One region of the Nocardia sp. NPDC056564 genome, then DNA from elsewhere that is predicted to be linked to it. Evidence: predicted binding sites of a transcription regulator. Region 1 holds the regulator's gene; the other holds the start of a gene.
The links. Region 1 encodes HspR, which represses chaperone genes until heat shock. Its sites were predicted from a motif close to ANNTGAGTNNNNNNNACTCANNT; they were not measured.

Region 1 (8,758 bases):
CAGCTTCGCCGAATACGCGGTCCTCCCGGAGGCGGCCACCCTGGTGCGGATCCCCGAGGGCGTGCCGACCGCGGCCGCCGCGGCCCTGCCCACCGCGGGCGTCACCGCGCAGGACATGGTGGACGCCACCAAGATCGAGCCCGGCCAGACCGTGCTGATCGTCGGCGCCACCGGCGGCGTCGGCTCGTTCCTCGTGCAACTGGCCAATATGGCCGGCGCGAACGTCATCGCCACCGCCCGCGCGGCGGTCGCCGACCAGATGACCAGGCTCGGCGCGGCCGAGACCGTCGACTACACCGCGGGCTCGATCCGCGACCAGGTCGGCGCCGCCCACCCCGACGGCATCGACATCCTCTACGACCTGGTCGGCCCGCCCGCGGCGGTCGCCGAACTGACCACCCTGGTGCGCGACGGCGGCACCGTCTACTCCACCGTCTTCGCCGCCGACGAGGACGCCCTGCGCGCCCGCGGCATCCGCGGCGGCAACCTCGAATCCAGCGGCCGCGCACCGGAATTGGCCCGACTACTGGACCGGGTAGCGGAGGGCGACGTGGTCGTCCCGATCGACGCCACCCTGCCGCTGGCCGACGGCGTCACCGCCCTCGGCGCCACCGGCGCCCGCGGCAAAACGGTGCTCACCATCTGAGCAACCTCCCGCGTCGTGCATAAAACGCCTTCAGCAAACATTTGCCCAAGCCACGAGCTACCATCTGGCCAGGCAACCTGTCCGGGATGATCCGACCTCCCGCGCGAGCGCCGGCGAGTATGCCCCACGGACACCGGGCGCTCGGGTTCCAGCCGAGCGCAAGCTCGGCGTCGACCCGGGCGAGCTGAGTTTCGGGGATACTTATCAGCGGAGGACCGCCGGTTACGGATATGTCCCCGGGCAGAACTGAGGGAAAGGAAGCTTCGCGTCGTGGATGCGCGTTCGGCTGCGCTGGTCCGCGCCAACTTCCGTGCGGTGATCGAGTCCCCGCACGGCCCCGAGCGGTTGGTCAGTGCGTTCTACGGTCACTTGTTCGCCGAGAACCCGCAACTGCGTGACCTCTTCCCGCCTGCGATGGAGATGCAGGCCAAGCGGATCGTCACCGCCATCCAGTACGTGCTCGATCACCTGGAGGACTGGGGCCGGGCGCAGAAGTTCCTGGAGCAATTGGCCCGCGATCATCGCAAATACGGAGTCGACGCGGCGCACTACGACGCCGCGGGACGGGCCCTGCTCTCGGCGTTCCGCGCGTACAACGGCATCGGCACCTGGCATCGCGGGCTGGAGGAGGGCTGGCGCGACATCACCATCCTGATCTCCGCGTCCATGGCCATCGGCGCGAACTCGGACAAATCCCAGCCGTACTGGGAGGCGACCGTGGTCGGCCACCGCCGGGTGCTCGAGGACCTGGCCATCGTGCGGCTGCAATCGGAGAGCCCGATTCCCTATCAGGCCGGGCAGTACGTGCCGCTCACCGTGCCGCAGCGGCCGAAGATGTGGCGCTACTTCTCCCCCGCCATCCCGGCGAACCCGTACGGCGAGATCGAATTCCACATCCGCAAGATCCGCGGCGGCTGGGTCAGCCCGGCCATCGTGAACGAGACCAGGGTCGGCGACCGCTGGCAGATCGCCGGACCGCTCGGCGGCCTGCACGTCGACCGGGACAGCGGCCGCGACGTGCTGCTGATCGGCGCGGGCACCGGGATCGCGCCGCTGCGCGCGCAGTTGATCGAGATGGGCCAGCGCGGCATCAACCCGCGGGTGCACTTCTTCATCGGCGGCCGCTACCCCTGCGATCTCTACGACGTGGAGAACATGTGGCAGCTCTCGCAGAGCAACCCGTGGCTCACCATCGTCCCGGTCTGCGAACAGAAGACCAATCCGTGGTGGTACCCGCATCCACCGCAGGAAGAGCCATACGGCATGCACCGGCGGCTGATCGGTAATCTGGGCGCGGTGGTCGCGAGCTTCGGCGCGTGGGCGGACCGGCAGATCCAGATCGCCGGGTCGGCGAAGATGATCGCGGATACCCGGCGCGCGTTGATCGCGGTCGGCACTCCGGAGCACATCATCAGCTCCGATCCGGTTTGACGAAGGAGGGCCCCATGGGGGATGGCAGCGGACGGAGTCCGCGGGGTGGGTAGAACGCCGGAAGACTCCGGTGCGCTGGGGAATGGCGCACAATTTCCGACCGAGTGGACATCCACCGTGGTCGGGCACCATCGAATCCGCCACGATCTGGCGGTGATTCGGCTGATCGGCGAGTTCGTCCCGTTCCTCGCGGGGCAGTCCGTCGAGGTCACCGTGCCGCAGCAGCCGAGCATGCGACGCAGGCTCTCCCCGGCGCTGCCGCCGTCGCTGGACGGCAAGCTCGAGTTCCACGTGCGCACGGTGCCCGGCGGCTGGTGCAGCGGCTCCATCGTGGCCGACACCAGGCCCGGCGACGAATGGCAGATCCGGGCCCCGTTCGGCAGTTTCGCGGTCGACCCCGCGGGTGCGGAGATCGTGATGATCGCGGGCGGCACCGGCCTGGCCCCGCTGCGCGCGCAGATCCTGGACCTGGCCCGCGAGCCGGAACCGCCGCCCACCTATCTCTTCTTCGGCGGCCACACCCCGCGCGACCTGTACGCCTCGGACATGCTGTTCCTGCTGGCCGGTGAATTGCCTTGGCTCACCGTGATTCCCGTGGTCGAAAGCCCGGACGATCCCAGCTGGGTCGACGAGTGGTACGAGCGCAGCCGGGTGAACATCGGCTTCCCGCCGGACGAGATGCTGTTCGGCACGCTCGCCGAGGTGGTCGGTTCGCACGGCGCGTTCGACCACCATCAGGTGCTGGTGTGCGGCTCCCCCGCCATGGTCAATGCGACCGTGGATCGGTTGCTCGCCACCGGGACTCCACCGGAGAGCATCCAGTTCGAAGGTCTGTGAGCGGAGCGCGGCGAGCGAGCCATAGGCACCTCGCCGGAATCCGGCCGCGGTACTGGGCGCGACCGGATTCCGACTGAGCCCGGGATTACGGGAGGGGTCGAAATCCCGGACGGCCGGTCAGAACAGGGGGTCGTGGCGGATGTTCTTGGCGAGCGTCCCCGCGGCCATCATGCGGAACTTGGTGGTCTGCACCATCGATGGCGAGCCGACGATCTGCACGTCCCGGTCGGCCCAGGCGCCGAAGCTGGCGACCACCTTGCCGATCTGGCCGGTCAGCCGCGGCTCCAGGCCCGCGTACGCGGGCCTGAGCTCGCCGGGATCGGTGTACCACCAAGGGTTTTCGACGTGTTCGGTGACCGGGGTGACGGTCAGCCAGCGGTTGGCCACGGCCAGGCTGTTCAGCGTGTCCAGGTCGTAGAGGTCACACGGGTGGTGCCCGCCGACGAACAGATGCACCTTCGGGTTGGTCCGTCGCTGCGCCATCGCCATCAGCTGGGCGCGCAGCGGCGCGATGCCGGTGCCGCAGCCGACCATCAGCATCTTGCGCTTGGTGTTGCGCGGGATGCCGAGGCCACCGAGCGGTGAGCCGAGCAGCCATTGGTCACCGATCGCGGTCTGCCCGACGATGGACGAGCTGACCCAGCCGCCGAGCACGCCGCGGACGTGGAACTCGATCTCCCCGTTGGCATTCGCGGGCACGGCGGGCGACATGTAGCGCCACATCCGGGGCCGGGACGGCACCTGCACGCTGAGGTATTGGCCCGCGGCGTATTGCATCGGCTGGTCCAGCTGCAACCGCAGCACGGTCAGGTTGCGCAGCACGTTGCGGCGTTCGACCACGGTGCCGGTCCAGACCGGCGGCGTGGTTTCCTTCTCCGCGGCACCGATCATGGTGTCGCCGATGATCTTCAGGCCTTCGTCCCAGGCCTGGTCGACCTCGTCGGTCCACATCTCGGTGCCCGCGTACACCCGCATCGCGGTCTTCAGCGAGACAGCGACCGCGGTGTAATGCGCCGGCTGCGCACCGTATTTGCGATGATCGCGCCCGAGCTGAGCGAGGAACGGCAGGAGCTTGTTCGGCTCCTCCAACCGGTCCAGGACATAGGCGATGGCCTTGACGAGGCGATCACGCTGTACGTCCATGGCTGCTGGAAAGAAATCGCGGACTTGGGGGTAGTCGGTGAATAGGATCGCGTAGAACGATCTCGCTAATTTCTCCGGCCCCCCTTCCTCCGCAGCAACCGCCTTGAACGTCGTTCTGATCAAAGCGACAGTCCGCGAATCCATTTGTGTCACAACCCCATTTCGCACTCGAACACAAACTGTGCCGGCGAGTGAGGTGCTGCGGGACACTCGTCAGCAGCCGTTGCCAAGGAGTGTAGGCGAGGTTTGCCAGCAGCGGAATCCTCCGTTTAAACAACAAGCATGTAATTCCTCGGAAACGAGGAGGCACAGCGCAAAACACTCGCGAAACCGACTGGCAGACCGTAAAAACCGAGGGAAATCAGTCACGGATACACTGAATTTGCATGACTCGTTCTGCAATCCTCGTACCGACAGTGATCTCAGAGCGACCGCGCGGCAACATCACTGGGCGATCGACCGACTGAGTCGGTCCACGCCGCACGCCACGCCACCGGGGCCTGCGATGAAACTGACCAGTCGGCTATAGACCGAAAGCGGCAGCCTCGATGCCCAGTCCCGCACCGCGTCTCGGCTTACGGTTGGCTATCCTGCGAAATCCCCAGTTGAACCAGACTTCGGGCCGCCGGCCTCGGAGCACGATCAATTCTCCGAGGCCGGCGGCCCGATAGTTAGCCAGCCGTATTCAGTATTGTTGCGGGACTGCTATTCGCTCAAATACCACGGCGATTTCGCGGTTGCCAGACCACGAGCGCGGTACTGCGTTGCGGCGGCGAAAGATCCGGCCGATAGCCGGACCGCAGCCGATCCAGCTCGGCCGCCAGTTCGGCGACCCGCTGCTGCAACTCCTCCACCTGGTTGGTCAGTTCGATGATGCGTTTGATGCCCGCCAGGTTGACGCCCTCGTCCTGGGACAGCCGCTGCACCTCGCGCAACAGCTCGACGTCCCTGGCCGAGTAGCGTCGCCCGCCGCCCGAAGTGCGTTGTGGCGTAACCAGTCCCAGACGGTCATAGGTGCGCAGGGTCTGCGCGTGCATGCCCGCCAGCTGGGCCGCCACCGAGATCATGAAGAACTCGGCTCGCGACCCGCCGGACGCCTGCTTCGGATCATGGGACATCAAGCACCTGCCCATCCAGCCCGTGGATCGAATCCGCTTGCCTTCTCCGCCTCCGCATAGCGCCGGAGCGCTTCGGCGGCGTTGTCGTCCAACTTCTGTGGCACCGCGACCTTGACGGTGACCAGCAGGTCACCAGCGCCGCCGCCGCGCTTGGGCACGCCGCGGCCGCGCACCCGCAGGATGCGGCCGTCCGCGGTGCCGGGCGGCACCTTGACGCCCACGCGCCCTTCCAGCGTCGGCACCGAAACCGTGGTCCCGAGCACCAATTCGCTGTAGCTGACCGGCAACACCAGGGTCAGATCGTCGCCGTTGCGGCCGAAGACCTTGTCCTGGCTGACGTGCACGCTGACGAACAGATCGCCCGACGGCGCGCCGCGCAGGCCCGCCTCGCCCTGTCCGGCCAGCCGAATCCGTTGTCCGTCACTGACTCCCGGGGGAATCCGCACCGTGATGGTGCGCGTGCGGTTCTGAATGCCGCTGCCGTGGCAGTCGACGCACGGGTCGTCGATGATCGAGCCGGTGCCCCGGCAGTCGTCGCACGGCTCGCTGAAGCCGAACGCGCCCTGGTTGCGGCTGATGACGCCGGTCCCGTTGCAGTGCGGGCAGACTCGCGGGCTGGTGCCCGGCTTGGCGCCGCTGCCGTGACAGGTGGTACACGGCGACGGACTGGTCATCCGCAGCGGAACCGTGACGCCCTGGGCGGCCTCGCGGAACCCGAGGGTGGTCTCGGTCTCCACGTCCGCGCCGCGGCGCGGCCGGCTCGTGGTGCGGGTGCCGCCCCGGTTGAACAGGCCGCCAAGCAGGTCACCGAGGCCACCGTCGCCCGCGTTCGCGGTGCCGAAGATGTCGCCGATGTTGAAGTCCTGCGAAAAGCCGCCGCCCGCACCGGGAGTGAACCCGCCGCGTGGATAACCGCCGCCCGCGAACAACTTGCGGGTCTCGTCGTACTCCTTGCGCTTGGCCGGATCCGACAGCACCGCGTGCGCTTCGCTGACGGTCTTGAACCGCTCCTCGGCCTTGGTGTCACCGGGATTGGCGTCCGGATGCAGGTCCCGCGCGAGCTTGCGGTACGCCTTCTTGATCTCGTCCTGCGTGGCGCCGGAGGAGACACCCAGTTCCTTATAGAAGTCCTTTTCGATCCACTCCCGTTGACTCACCGGATATCTCCTCCTCTCGCAGTATTCGTTGGGCGGCACTCGCGGGGCCCTGCGTGTGCGCCCCTACTATGCGAGGAATACACTCGCGGCCCTCCTCAGGTGCCTCCGGGCCCGACGCGCGCGCCGCGGAATTACTGTTTGTTCGCGCCGGCATCAGCGTCCGATGCCTCGGTCGACTCTGCCGTGGCCGCACCGGCCACCCCATCGGTTACCCCGACCAGCGCGTGCCGAAGCACTCGTTCGCCGAACCGATAGCCCTTGCGCATGACCAGCCCGATCACCGGGTCGTGCCCGGAACCCTCGTGCTGCACGGCCTCGTGCAGGGTCGGGTCGAAAGGCTCGCCCTCCGAACCGAATTCCTCCAGGCCCTGCTTGTGCAGCGCGGTGGACAGCTTGTCCGCCACCGACTTGAGCGGTCCGTTGTCCAGGTCGCCGTGCGCCCGTGCCCGATCGAGATCGTCGAGCACGCCGAGCAATTCGGTGACCACGGCGGCCTTGGCGGTGTCGATCGCGGTCTTGCGATCGCGTTCGACGCGGCGCCGGTAGTTGGCGTACTCCGCGGTCAGCCGCTGCAGGTCGGCGGTGCGCTCGGCGAGCTCCTTGCTGATGGCGTCGGCCAGCAGCTCGGCGCCCTGCGCGGTGCCGATGATCGACTCGGTGCCGTTCCCGGCGTCCGGGCCGGGCCCGGCGGCGGATTCCGCCGCCGGCTCCCGTACGTCACCGGTCTCCGGGTCGATCTTGCGGTTGTCGACGAAGGTGACCGGCTCTTGCTCGGAGTTGCGCTGCTCCGAATCGTTGCCGTTGGTCACTTCTTCTCCGTGTCCACCGGCTCGTCCACGACCTCGGCGTCGACGACCTCGTTATCGGCGTCGGTGGCCGAGGATCCGTTGCTGGACGCGGCCGACTCGTTGGCCGAGGACTCGTAGATCGCCTGGCCGAGCGCCTGCGACTCGGTCGCCAGCTTCTCCACGGCCGCCTTGACCGCGGCGATGTCGGTGCCCTTGAGCGCCTCGTTCGCCTCGGCGATGGCCGCCTCCACCTTGGACTTGATGTCCGCGGGGACCTTCTCCTCGTTCTCCTTGATGAACTTCTCGGTCTGGTGCACCAGGGACTCGGCCTGGTTGCGGGTCTCGGCCTCCTCGCGGCGGGCCTTGTCCTCGGACGCGTGCTGCTCGGCGTCCTTCACCATCCGGTCGATCTCCTCCTTGGACAGGCCGGAGCCGTCCTGGATCTTGATCGTGTTCTCCTTGCCGGTGCCCTTGTCCTTCGCGGTCACGTGCACGATGCCGTTGGCGTCGATGTCGAAGGTGACCTCGATCTGCGGCACGCCGCGCGGGGCCGGCGGGATGCCGGTCAGCTCGAACGAGCCGAGCAGCTTGTTGTGCGAGGCGATCTCGCGCTCACCCTGGAACACCTGGATCTGCACCGAGGGCTGGTTGTCGTCGGCCGTGGTGAAGGTCTCCGAGCGCTTGGTCGGAATGGTGGTGTTGCGCTCGATGAGCTTGGTCATCACGCCGCCCTTGGTCTCGATGCCCAGCGACAGCGGGGTCACATCGAGCAGCAGGACGTCCTTGACCTCGCCCTTGAGCACACCGGCCTGCAGCGCGGCGCCGACGGCGACGACCTCGTCCGGGTTCACGCCCTTGTTCGGCTCACGGCCGCCGGTCAGTTCCTTGACCAGCTCGGAGACGGCGGGCATGCGCGTGGAGCCACCGACGAGCACGACGTGGTCGATGTCGGCGACGTTGATGCCCGCGTCCTTGATCACGGACTGGAACGGCGCGCGGGTGCGGTCGAGCAGGTCCGAGGTGATCTTCTGGAACTCGGCGCGGGTCAGCTGCTCGTCGAGGAACAGCGGGTTCTTGTCCGCGTCGACCGTGATGTACGGCAGGTTGATCGAGGTGCTCTGCGAGGAGCTGAGCTCGATCTTCGCCTTCTCGGCCGCCTCACGCAGCCGCTGCAGCGCCATCTTGTCCTTGGTCAGGTCGATGCCCGCGCTGGCCTTGAACTTGTCCACCAGCCAGGTGACCACGCGCTCGTCCCAGTCGTCACCACCGAGGTGGTTGTCGCCGGAGGTGGCGCGGACCTCGACGACGCCCTCGCCGATTTCCAGCAGCGAGACGTCGAAGGTGCCGCCACCGAGGTCGAAGACCAGGATGGTCTGTTCCTTGTCGCCCTTGTCCAGGCCGTACGCCAGCGCGGCCGCGGTGGGCTCGTTGACGATGCGCAGCACGTTCAGGCCGGCGATCTGGCCGGCTTCCTTCGTGGCCTGGCGCTGAGCGTCCTCGAAGTACGCGGGCACGGTGATGACCGCGTCGGTGATCTCCTCACCGAGGTAGGCCTCCGCGTCGCGCTTCAGCTTCATGAGCGTGCGCGCGCTGATTTCCTGCGGGGTGTACTTCTTGCCATCGATCTCGACGGTCCAG
Region 2 (8,758 bases), 370 kb from region 1:
GCATTCGATCGGCGACGCGCTGGCCGCGGCGGCGCAGACCGGCGACAACGCCCTGCTCGGCACCGCGCGGGACGCGTTCACCCACGCCATGTCGGTCAGCTTCGTCGCCGGCGGCGCGGGCATCCTGGCCGGGGCGATCGTCGCCCTGTTCGTCATGCGCAACGCCAAGACCGCAACGGCCGCCGCGGTCGAGCCCGCACTCGCCGAGTAGCACCACGAACACCGCGAGACCGGCCCCATCGTGCGCTTCGGGCCGGTCTTCCGGTATGTGGAACTAGTTCTGCCCGTTCAGAATTCGCCCAGGACGGTGAAGACGGTGCGCCCGGTGTGGGTGCCGCCCTGGATGGAATGCAGCACCTTCTCCGCATCGGTGATCGGCGCGAACTGGGTGAGCGCCGAAAGGTGTTGCGGCCGCAGCTCGTTGGCCAGCCGGGTCCACAGCTCGCGGCGCTTCTCGATCGGCACGAACACCGAATCGATGCCGAGCAGGTCCACCCCGCGCAGGATGAACGGCAACACGGTGGTCGGCAGGCCGGAACCGCCGGTCAGGCCGCTGACCGCGACCGCGCCGCCGTAGCCGATGGCGCTGAGGATATAGGCGAGCGACTTGCCGCCGACACTGTCGACCGCGGCCGCCCAGCGAGCCTTGTTCAACGGCCGCGGCTTGGCGTCGGGGTCCTCGGGCAGCCGGCCGATGACCTCGTTGGCGCCGATTTCACCGAGCAGATCGCTCGCGTCGGTCTTGCCGGTGGAGGCGACGATCTCGAACCCGAGGCCGGACAGGATGTCGATGCTCACGCTGCCCACGCCGCCGGTCGCGCCGGTGACCAGCACCGCGCCCGTCTCCGGGGTGATGCCGCGATCGAGCAGCGACTGCACGCTCAGGGCGGCGGTGAAGCCCGCGGTGCCGAGCGCGGCGGCGTCCCTGGGGCTCAGGCCGTCCAGCTTCACCACCCAGTCGGCGGGCACCCTGGCGTACTCGGCGAACCCGCCGTTGTGCGAGACGCCGATGTCGTAGCCGTGCGCGACCACCAGGTCACCGGGGGTGAAGTCGTCGTCCTCGGAGGCGACCACCTCGCCGGTGAGGTCGATGCCCGGCACGATCGGGTACTTGCGCACCACCCCGCCGCCGGGGGTGATGGCCAGCCCGTCCTTGTAGTTCGCGCTGGAGAAGTGCACCTTGATGGTCACCTCGCCAGGCCCGAGGAAATCGTCCCCGACCTCCTGCTTGGTCAGAACGATCCCGCTGTCCGATTCATGCGCCACCATCGCCCAGAACTCCATGCGACGAGCATACGAGCGTCTGTCCCAGACCGCGCAGCTCTCGGGAGCTCTACTCCGGGACCAGTTCGAGGCGGACGCCGAGCAGGCGGATGGGACGGTCGAGGGTGAACCGGTCGATGATGCGCAGCGCGGCCTCGGTGATCTCGGCCGGGTCGATGGTCGGCGCGGGCAGTTTCTCCTGTTTGCTGCGGGTGTAGAAGGTGTTGGTCCGGACGGTGACCGACACCCTGGTGCCGACCCGGCCCGCCTCGGCCATTTCCTCGGCCACCTCGGTGGCCAGGCGGGCCACCTGGGCACGGATCTCGGCGGGGTCGGTGAGGTCGTGCGGGAAGGTCTCGGATTTGCTGCGGCCCAGCGGGACTCGCGGCTCGGTGGTGACATCGGTGTCGCCCTTGCCGTGGCCGAGGACCCAGAGGTAGGGGCCGGTGTTCGGGCCGAATTCGGCGGCGAGGCGCTGCCGGTCCGCGGCCATCAGGTCGGCGACGGTGCTGATGCCGAGGTCGGCGAGCCGGGTGGCGATCCGGCTGCCGATGCCCCACAGGGCATTGGTCGGCCGGTGGGCCATCACCTCGGTCCAGTTCGCGGCGGTGAGGCGGAAGACGCCGGCGGCCGCGCCCACGTCGTCCGCAGGTCCGGCGTCGGACTTGCCGGTCGATTTGGCGAGGCCGGTGGCGAGTTTGGCGGTGAGCTTGTTGTCGCCGATGCCGATCGAGCAGGACAGTTCCAATCGCGCTATCGCGGAGCGGATTTCGGCGGCGAGGGCTTCCGGGTCGTCGGTGTCGGCGGCGAGGAAGGCCTCGTCCCAGCCCCACACCTCCACCCGGCCGGGGAAGGTGCGCAGCAGCGACATGACCTCGTCCGAGGCCTCCTCGTAACTGACCATGTCCAGGGGCAGGAACACACCTTCCGGGCATTTGCGCTGCGCGCTGCGCAGTGCCATCCCGGCCCGGACGCCGAACGCGCGGGCCGGATAGGACGCGCAGGTGACGACCTTGCGCGGCTCGGCCGGGTCGCCGTTGCCGCCGACGATGACCGGCAGGCCGCGCAGCTCCGGATGGCGGCGGAACTCCACCGCCGCCTGGAACTGATCGAGATCGACATGCAACAGCCACCTGGCCATATCACCGTCTTACCGCACCGGTGTGACAGGAGGCGGGAAGTCGGCCCTGATCGGCCGACGACGAGCGCCTGCGGCCGGCACTTGGTTGGTGCGCCGCGGTCTGGCCGGATCGAGTCGTGCGAGGCTATTGCCCCGTCCCCGATACAGAACTAAATTCTGGTTGTGAAGATTCGAGATCGGTTGCTGCTGGCGGCCGAGCGGCAGTTCGCGGAACGGGGCGCGCTGGACGCGACGCTGGCCCAGATCCGCGAGGCGGCCGGGGCCAGCGTCGGCGCGCTCTATCACCACTTTCCGGACAAGGCCGATCTGTATCGGCAGGTATGGGCGAACGCGCTGGTCGACTACCAGCGGCACTTCTGGTCCGCGGTCGGCGACAGTGCCGACGCGCGAGCGGGGGTCACGGCCGGGGTGCGCGAACACCTGCGCTGGGTCGCCGAGAATCAGTACCGGGCAAAGGTTTTGCTGTCCACGCGGCCGCCGGGGGTGCGGGAGAGCGACAGCAACCGCGAGTTCCTGCGCAACGTCACCCGCTGGTGGCGCACGCACGCCGGATACGGTGCGGTGCGCGATCTTTCGCTCGACCTCGTCTACGCGCTGTGGCTCGGACCGGCGCAGGAATACGCACGACAGTGGTTGGACGGCGACCTGGTCGCCGCGCCGACCGACATCGCGGACGAACTCGCCGACGCGGCGTGGCTGACCCTGAGGACAAGCTGATGACCATCGATATCGACCTCGCCAAGCAGGTCCTCGCCGCCCAGCCCTTCGCCAGGTTGGTCGGCACCGAGATAGCCGAATTCGGCGACGGCACAGTCACCCTGGTGATTCCCATTCGGCCCGAACTGGGCCAGCAATTCGGCTTTGTGCACGGCGGCGTGCTGTCCTACGCCGCCGACAACGCGCTCACCTTCGCCGCCGGCACCGCACTCGGCGCGAACGTGCTGACCGGCGGCTTCACCATCACCTATCTGCGCCCCGCCAAGGGGATTCGGCTGCGGGCCGTGGCCACCGTCACCGGCGCCACCCGGCGACAGGCCGTGGTGCGCTGCGAGATCTATACCGAGGATGCCGGCGGCGAGACCGCACTGTGCGCGGTGGCGCAGGGGACGGCGCGCAGCGTCGAGCGGGAGCTGGCCGGGCACGCGTGATCGGTTGTCCGCCTCGCGGTCCCGGAGCCGGCGAGTTCGTCCGGCCCGGTTTCGCCTACCACGCGGCGGCCGTCGGCTCTTCGAGCATGTCTGCGCCGCAAGCGGACTCACCCACAAGGTGGCGCAATGCCGCGGTGAGCGTATGCGCAGCGAGGTCCACGTCGGAGCGGCCCGCGACGATCCCGTCCGGGCGGACCAGCAGTGCGCCGCCCTCGGGCAGGCCGGTGCGCGTCGCCCATTCGGCCATCGGCAAGGCGTGCACGATGATGTCGATCCCGGTCTCCCACTGCGCTTCGGCGACCGCGTCGCGCCACGCGGCCGACGTGCCCGTGACCAGCAAGGCGAAGCCGGGGCCGTTGAGGTCGAGGGTCGAGATCTGCTGTGACCGATCGATCCACACGTGCGGAACCCTGGTGCCGACCTGGCCGGTCAGCTCGTCGACATGCGGTGTGCCGGTGCTGCTGCCGCCGAGCAGTGCGGTGGAGGTGTACCGGTAGCGGGTCATGACCGTGTCATTGGCCAGTTGCCGGGCGAGATCCGCTGCGTTGTCCGGTGTTTCGACGCCGTAGCGGGTGGCGAAATCGGTCCCGAGCCGAGCCTGTTCGGCGGCGACGATCGCGCGCGGCTTGCGCTCGGGCTGGTAGCTGTCGAGCAGCGCCGGACCGGCCGTGCCGGACAGCACCGAGGCCAGTTTCCAGATCAGGTTGTGCGCGTCCGCGATTCCGGTGTTGGCGCCGTAACCACCCCACGGCGCGTGCCGGTGCGCGGCGTCGCCGACCAGGAAGATGCGGCCGCGGCGGTATTCGTCGGCGACGAAAACGCCGGTGTCCCAGGTGGACTTCGCCAGCACCTCGACCTCGAGATCGGGCACGCCGATCGCGGCGCGGGTCAGGTCTACACAGCGTTCGACGGGGTAGTCGGCGAGACCTTCGCGCGCGGCATCGTATTCGAAGTGCAACGACCACTCGTCGGTGTTGTTCTTGGTCAGCACCAGGCCGCGCACCTGGTCGTTGACGATCTCGCACTGACTGAAGGTGCGGCCGTCGAGCACCTCGGTGAGGTCGGTCCGCACGAAGACATTGATGTAGTGGTGGGTCGGCGGCAGCGCCCAGCCGGTGATCCCGAGCTCGCGCCGGATCGGGCTGCCCGCGCCGTCGGCCGCGATCAGGTAATCCGCCCGAATGATCGAGACGTCACCCGCCGGATCCCGCACCGTCGCGGTGACGCCGTTCCGGTCCGGGGCGAACTCGGTCAGCTCCACCCCGAATCGCAGGTCACCGCCGCGCTCGCGGGCCAGGTCGGCCAGCAGCGGCTCGAGTTGCACCTGCGGCAGGAAGCAGAAGCCGGACGGGCTCGGCTCGCGATTCGCCAGGCTCTGCATCAAGTTGCCGAGATCGAGCTGCTCGGAGGTGGTCAGCGTGGCACCGCGGCGCGCGCCGCCGAACTGGCCCGCCTTCAATGCGGTCGCCGCCGCCTGCTGCACCCGCTTGTCGATGCCGATCTGCCGGAACAGTTCGACCGTCCGGCTGTGCACACCACGTGAGCGCGGCAGCACCGACGTACCCGTCCGCTTCTCCACGAGCACGAACGGCACCCCGTGATACTCGAGGAAGAGCGCCGCGGACAGACCGACCAGGCCGCCGCCGACAATGAGCACGGGCACTCGTTGCGTCGAAGTCATGCACCGATGGTGTGCCCGGCCGCTTGCACCGCCCTTGCGTGCCGATTACACGACAACGGGCCGGGCACCCTGCGGTGCCCGGCCCGTTCGCCCGGGTCAGGCGGTGGCCGCGAAGGTCCGTCCGTCCAGGGCCGGTTCCGCGACCGGCTCGATGGCGTAGGCCAGAATGTCGGCCACGTCACCGACGGGGCGGACATCCAGTGCGGCAAGCACTTCGGCGGGGACGTCGTCCAGGTCCGGCTCGTTGCGGGCCGGGATGAACACCGTCTTCAGGCCGGCCCGCTGGGCGGCGAGCAGCTTCTGCTTGACGCCGCCGATCGGCAGCACCCGTCCGTTCAGCGTGACCTCGCCGGTCATGCCCACGTCCGCGCGCACCTGCCTGCCCAGGGCCAGCGACACCAGCGCGGTGACCATGGTGACGCCCGCCGACGGTCCGTCCTTCGGGACCGCGCCCGCCGGGAAGTGCACGTGGATGTTGCGATCCAGCACCGACGGTTCGATGCCGATCTCCTCCAGGTGCGAGCGCACGTAGGTCAGCGCGATCTGCGCGGACTCCTTCATCACGTCGCCGAGCTGACCGGTCAGGGTCAGCGAGCGCTCGCCCTCCGCGACGTTCGCCTCGATGTAGAGGACGTCGCCGCCGAGGCCGGTGACCGCCAGTCCGGTCGCCACACCGGGGACCGCGGTGCGTTCCACCGAGTCGGGGGTGAAGCGGGGACGCCCCAGGTAGTCCTTCAGCTCACCGAGGTCGATGATCAGCGACTGCTGTTCACCGGCTTCGGATTTCGCCAGCGCGTCGTAACCCAGCTCGGCGTCGTAGCCGAGATCGGTTGCCGCCGAGCCGGTTCCGGTCTCGGATAGGCGAGTCGCGGCCTTGCGTAACGCCTTCGCGATCAGGCGCTCCATCTGCCGCACGCCGGCTTCCCTGGTGTAGTTGGCGGCGATCTCGCGCAGGGCCGCGTCGGTGATGGTCACCTCGTCGGCGGTCAGCGCGTTGCGCTCCAGCTGCCGGGGCACCAGGAAGTCGCGGGCGATGCCGACCTTGTCGTCCTCGGTGTAGCCGTCGACGGTGATCAGCTCCATCCGGTCCAGCAGCGGGCCGGGGATGGTGTCCATGACATTGGCGGTCGCGATGAACAGCACGTCGGACAGGTCGAGGTCCAGATCCAGGTAATGATCGCGGAACGTGTGGTTCTGCGCCGGATCCAGCACCTCGAGCAGCGCGGCCGCAGGGTCACCGCGGAAGTCCGAGCCGACCTTGTCGATCTCGTCCAGCAGGACAACGGGATTCAGCGAACCCGCCTCCTTGATCGCGCGGACGATGCGGCCGGGCAGCGCACCCACGTAGGTGCGCCGATGCCCGCGGATCTCCGCCTCGTCGCGCACGCCGCCGAGGGCGACCCGGACGAACTTGCGGCCCATGGCACGGGCCACGGATTCACCCAGCGAGGTCTTGCCGACACCGGGCGGACCGACCAGCGCGAGCACCGCGCCGGAACCGCGGCCGCCGACGACCTCGAGCCCACGCGAGGCCCGCCGGGAACGCACCGCCAGATACTCGACCATCCGGTCCTTGACCTCGTCCAGGCCGTGGTGGTCGGCGTCCAGCACCGCGCGGGCGGCCGAGACGTCGGTGCTGTCCTCGGTTTTCACCGTCCAGGGCAGCTCGAGCACGGTGTCCAGCCAGGTGCGGATCCACCCGGTTTCCGGGCTCTGATCGCTGGCCCGCTCCAGCCTGCCGACCTCGCGCAGCGCCTCGGCGCGCACGTTGTCGGGCAGGTCGGCCTGTTCGACCCGGGTGCGGTAGTCGTCCGCGCCGTCCGGCTCGTCCTCGCCGAGCTCCTTGCGGATGGCGTTGAGCTGCTGGCGCAGCAGGAACTCGCGCTGGCTCTTCTCCAGGCCCTCGCGGACGTCGTCACTGATCTTCTCGGTGACCTCGGCCTCGGCGATGTGGTCCTTGGTCCACTCGATCAGCCGGTTCAGCCGCTGGACGACGTCGGGGGTCTCCAGCAGTTCGCGCTTCTGCTCGTCGGTCAGGTAGGGCGCGTAGCCCGCGGTGTCGGCGATGGCCGACGGGTCGGTCAGCTGATTGACCGCGTCGATGATCTGCCAGGCCTCGCGGCGCTGCAACGCCGACACGACCAGCTTCTTGTATTCGGCGGCCAGTTCCTTCGTCCGGCCGTCCGGCGTCGGGATCTCGACCGGCTCGGCCTCGACCCACAGCGCGGCTCCCGGCCCGGTCACCCCGTGCCCGATCTTGGCGCGCCGCTCGGCCTTCAGCACCGCCGCCGGGGCGCCGCCGCGCATCCGGCCGACCTGTTCGATGGTGGCGACCACGCCGTAGGAGGCGTAGCCCTCGGTCAGCCGCGGCGCCAGCAGCACCGCGTCGGTCTTGGCCGCGCGCGCGGCGTCGATGGCAGCCTGCGCCGATTCGTCCAGTTCGATGGGCACGACCATGCCCGGCAGCACGATCGGATCGGTCAGGAACAGCACCGGCAGGTTCTGTGGTGTAGTCACGTGTTCGACCCTTCCAAAAGTTGAGCGATACCAACTCAACCCCACCCCATCTCTGTTTGTTCCGGCTACCGCCCCACGTTCGCTGTGGGCGAAGAATTGCGACCCGGCTTCGGCATGGTGGCCGCGGCTGGAGGTAGGTAGCGGGCGGGCTACCGGGACGGGCGATGGGCGTGTTCCGAGGTAAACGAGGATGGTCGGCATATCGTTGGGGTGGCTGCGCCGCTGGTCGGTGGTGGTTTCTCGGTAGTTCGCAGGTAGATCGCCGAGGGGAGAATCGGTATGAGTCGGCCGTCCCGCACCGGGCACGACTGGAAAGCGGCCGGGCTGGTGCTCGGGGTGATCGCGGCGTTGGTCGTGGTCCCGGCGGTGCTGGTCGCGCTGGTGCCGACCCGGGAGGTGGCGGTAGCGCCGGGCACGCGGGTCGAGGTGACCGCGCCGGGGGAGGAGCCCGACACGGTGAGTTTCGGTGGGGTCGATGGCTGGCAGCGCAGGCCTACGGGGGATCAGACGACGGCGGTGCTGGTCGCGCCGGATGGGTCGCGGCTTGCGGTCAGTGTGATCGGCGGGGTCACCGACTTCGACGATGCGGCAGCGTGGCGGCTGAAGGTGCTCGGTGCGCAGGGGTTCGACGCGGAGTTCGACGGGGAGATCCGGACGCCGAACGGGTTCAGCGGGCGGACCTGCCGTGGCACGGATCGCGCGGGGGTGTGCGCGATCGTGGGCAACGAGAAACTGGCGGTCACGCTGGCGCTGATCGGTGACGACGCCACGTTCCCCGAGCTGACGCCGGTGCTGGAGACGCTGGCGGTGCGCCGATGAGATGGTTTCAGCCGAGGTCGGCGCTGTTCTGGACCTACTGCCTGATCGCGGTTCTCGGGCTGGCCGGACTGATCCTCCAGCTGGCCCCGGTCGCCGCGCTGACCTGGCGCGACATTCTGGTCGGACTACCGTTCACCCTCGCGACGCTGCTCGTATTCGGTTGGCTGGTACTGCATTTGGATCGGCTGC

Region 2: the regulator HspR is predicted to act here: its motif matches at 7,769-7,791, upstream of lon (endopeptidase La).

Annotation. Positions count from the first base shown of each region.
Region 1 is NZ_JBHTUR010000004.1:31,708-40,465, forward strand. Features, by position in the region: gene ACFQ9K_RS11505 (NADP-dependent oxidoreductase) at 1-646, shown strand, start outside; gene ACFQ9K_RS11510 (FAD-binding oxidoreductase) at 917-2,077, shown strand; gene ACFQ9K_RS11515 (FAD-binding oxidoreductase) at 2,123-2,914, shown strand; gene ACFQ9K_RS11520 (FAD-binding oxidoreductase) at 3,032-4,201, opposite strand; gene ACFQ9K_RS11525 (heat shock protein transcriptional repressor HspR) at 4,771-5,175, opposite strand; gene dnaJ (molecular chaperone DnaJ) at 5,175-6,332, opposite strand; gene grpE (nucleotide exchange factor GrpE) at 6,464-7,141, opposite strand; gene dnaK (molecular chaperone DnaK) at 7,138-8,758, opposite strand, start outside.
Region 2 is NZ_JBHTUR010000004.1:405,321-414,078, forward strand. Features, by position in the region: gene ACFQ9K_RS13235 (MFS transporter) at 1-211, shown strand, start outside; gene ACFQ9K_RS13240 (oxidoreductase) at 289-1,284, opposite strand; gene ACFQ9K_RS13245 (DNA polymerase IV) at 1,334-2,404, opposite strand; gene ACFQ9K_RS13250 (TetR/AcrR family transcriptional regulator) at 2,567-3,121, shown strand; gene ACFQ9K_RS13255 (PaaI family thioesterase) at 3,121-3,552, shown strand; gene ACFQ9K_RS13260 (FAD-dependent monooxygenase) at 3,608-5,233, opposite strand; gene lon (endopeptidase La) at 5,330-7,726, opposite strand; gene ACFQ9K_RS13270 (hypothetical protein) at 8,030-8,569, shown strand; gene ACFQ9K_RS13275 (PrsW family intramembrane metalloprotease) at 8,566-8,758, shown strand, end outside.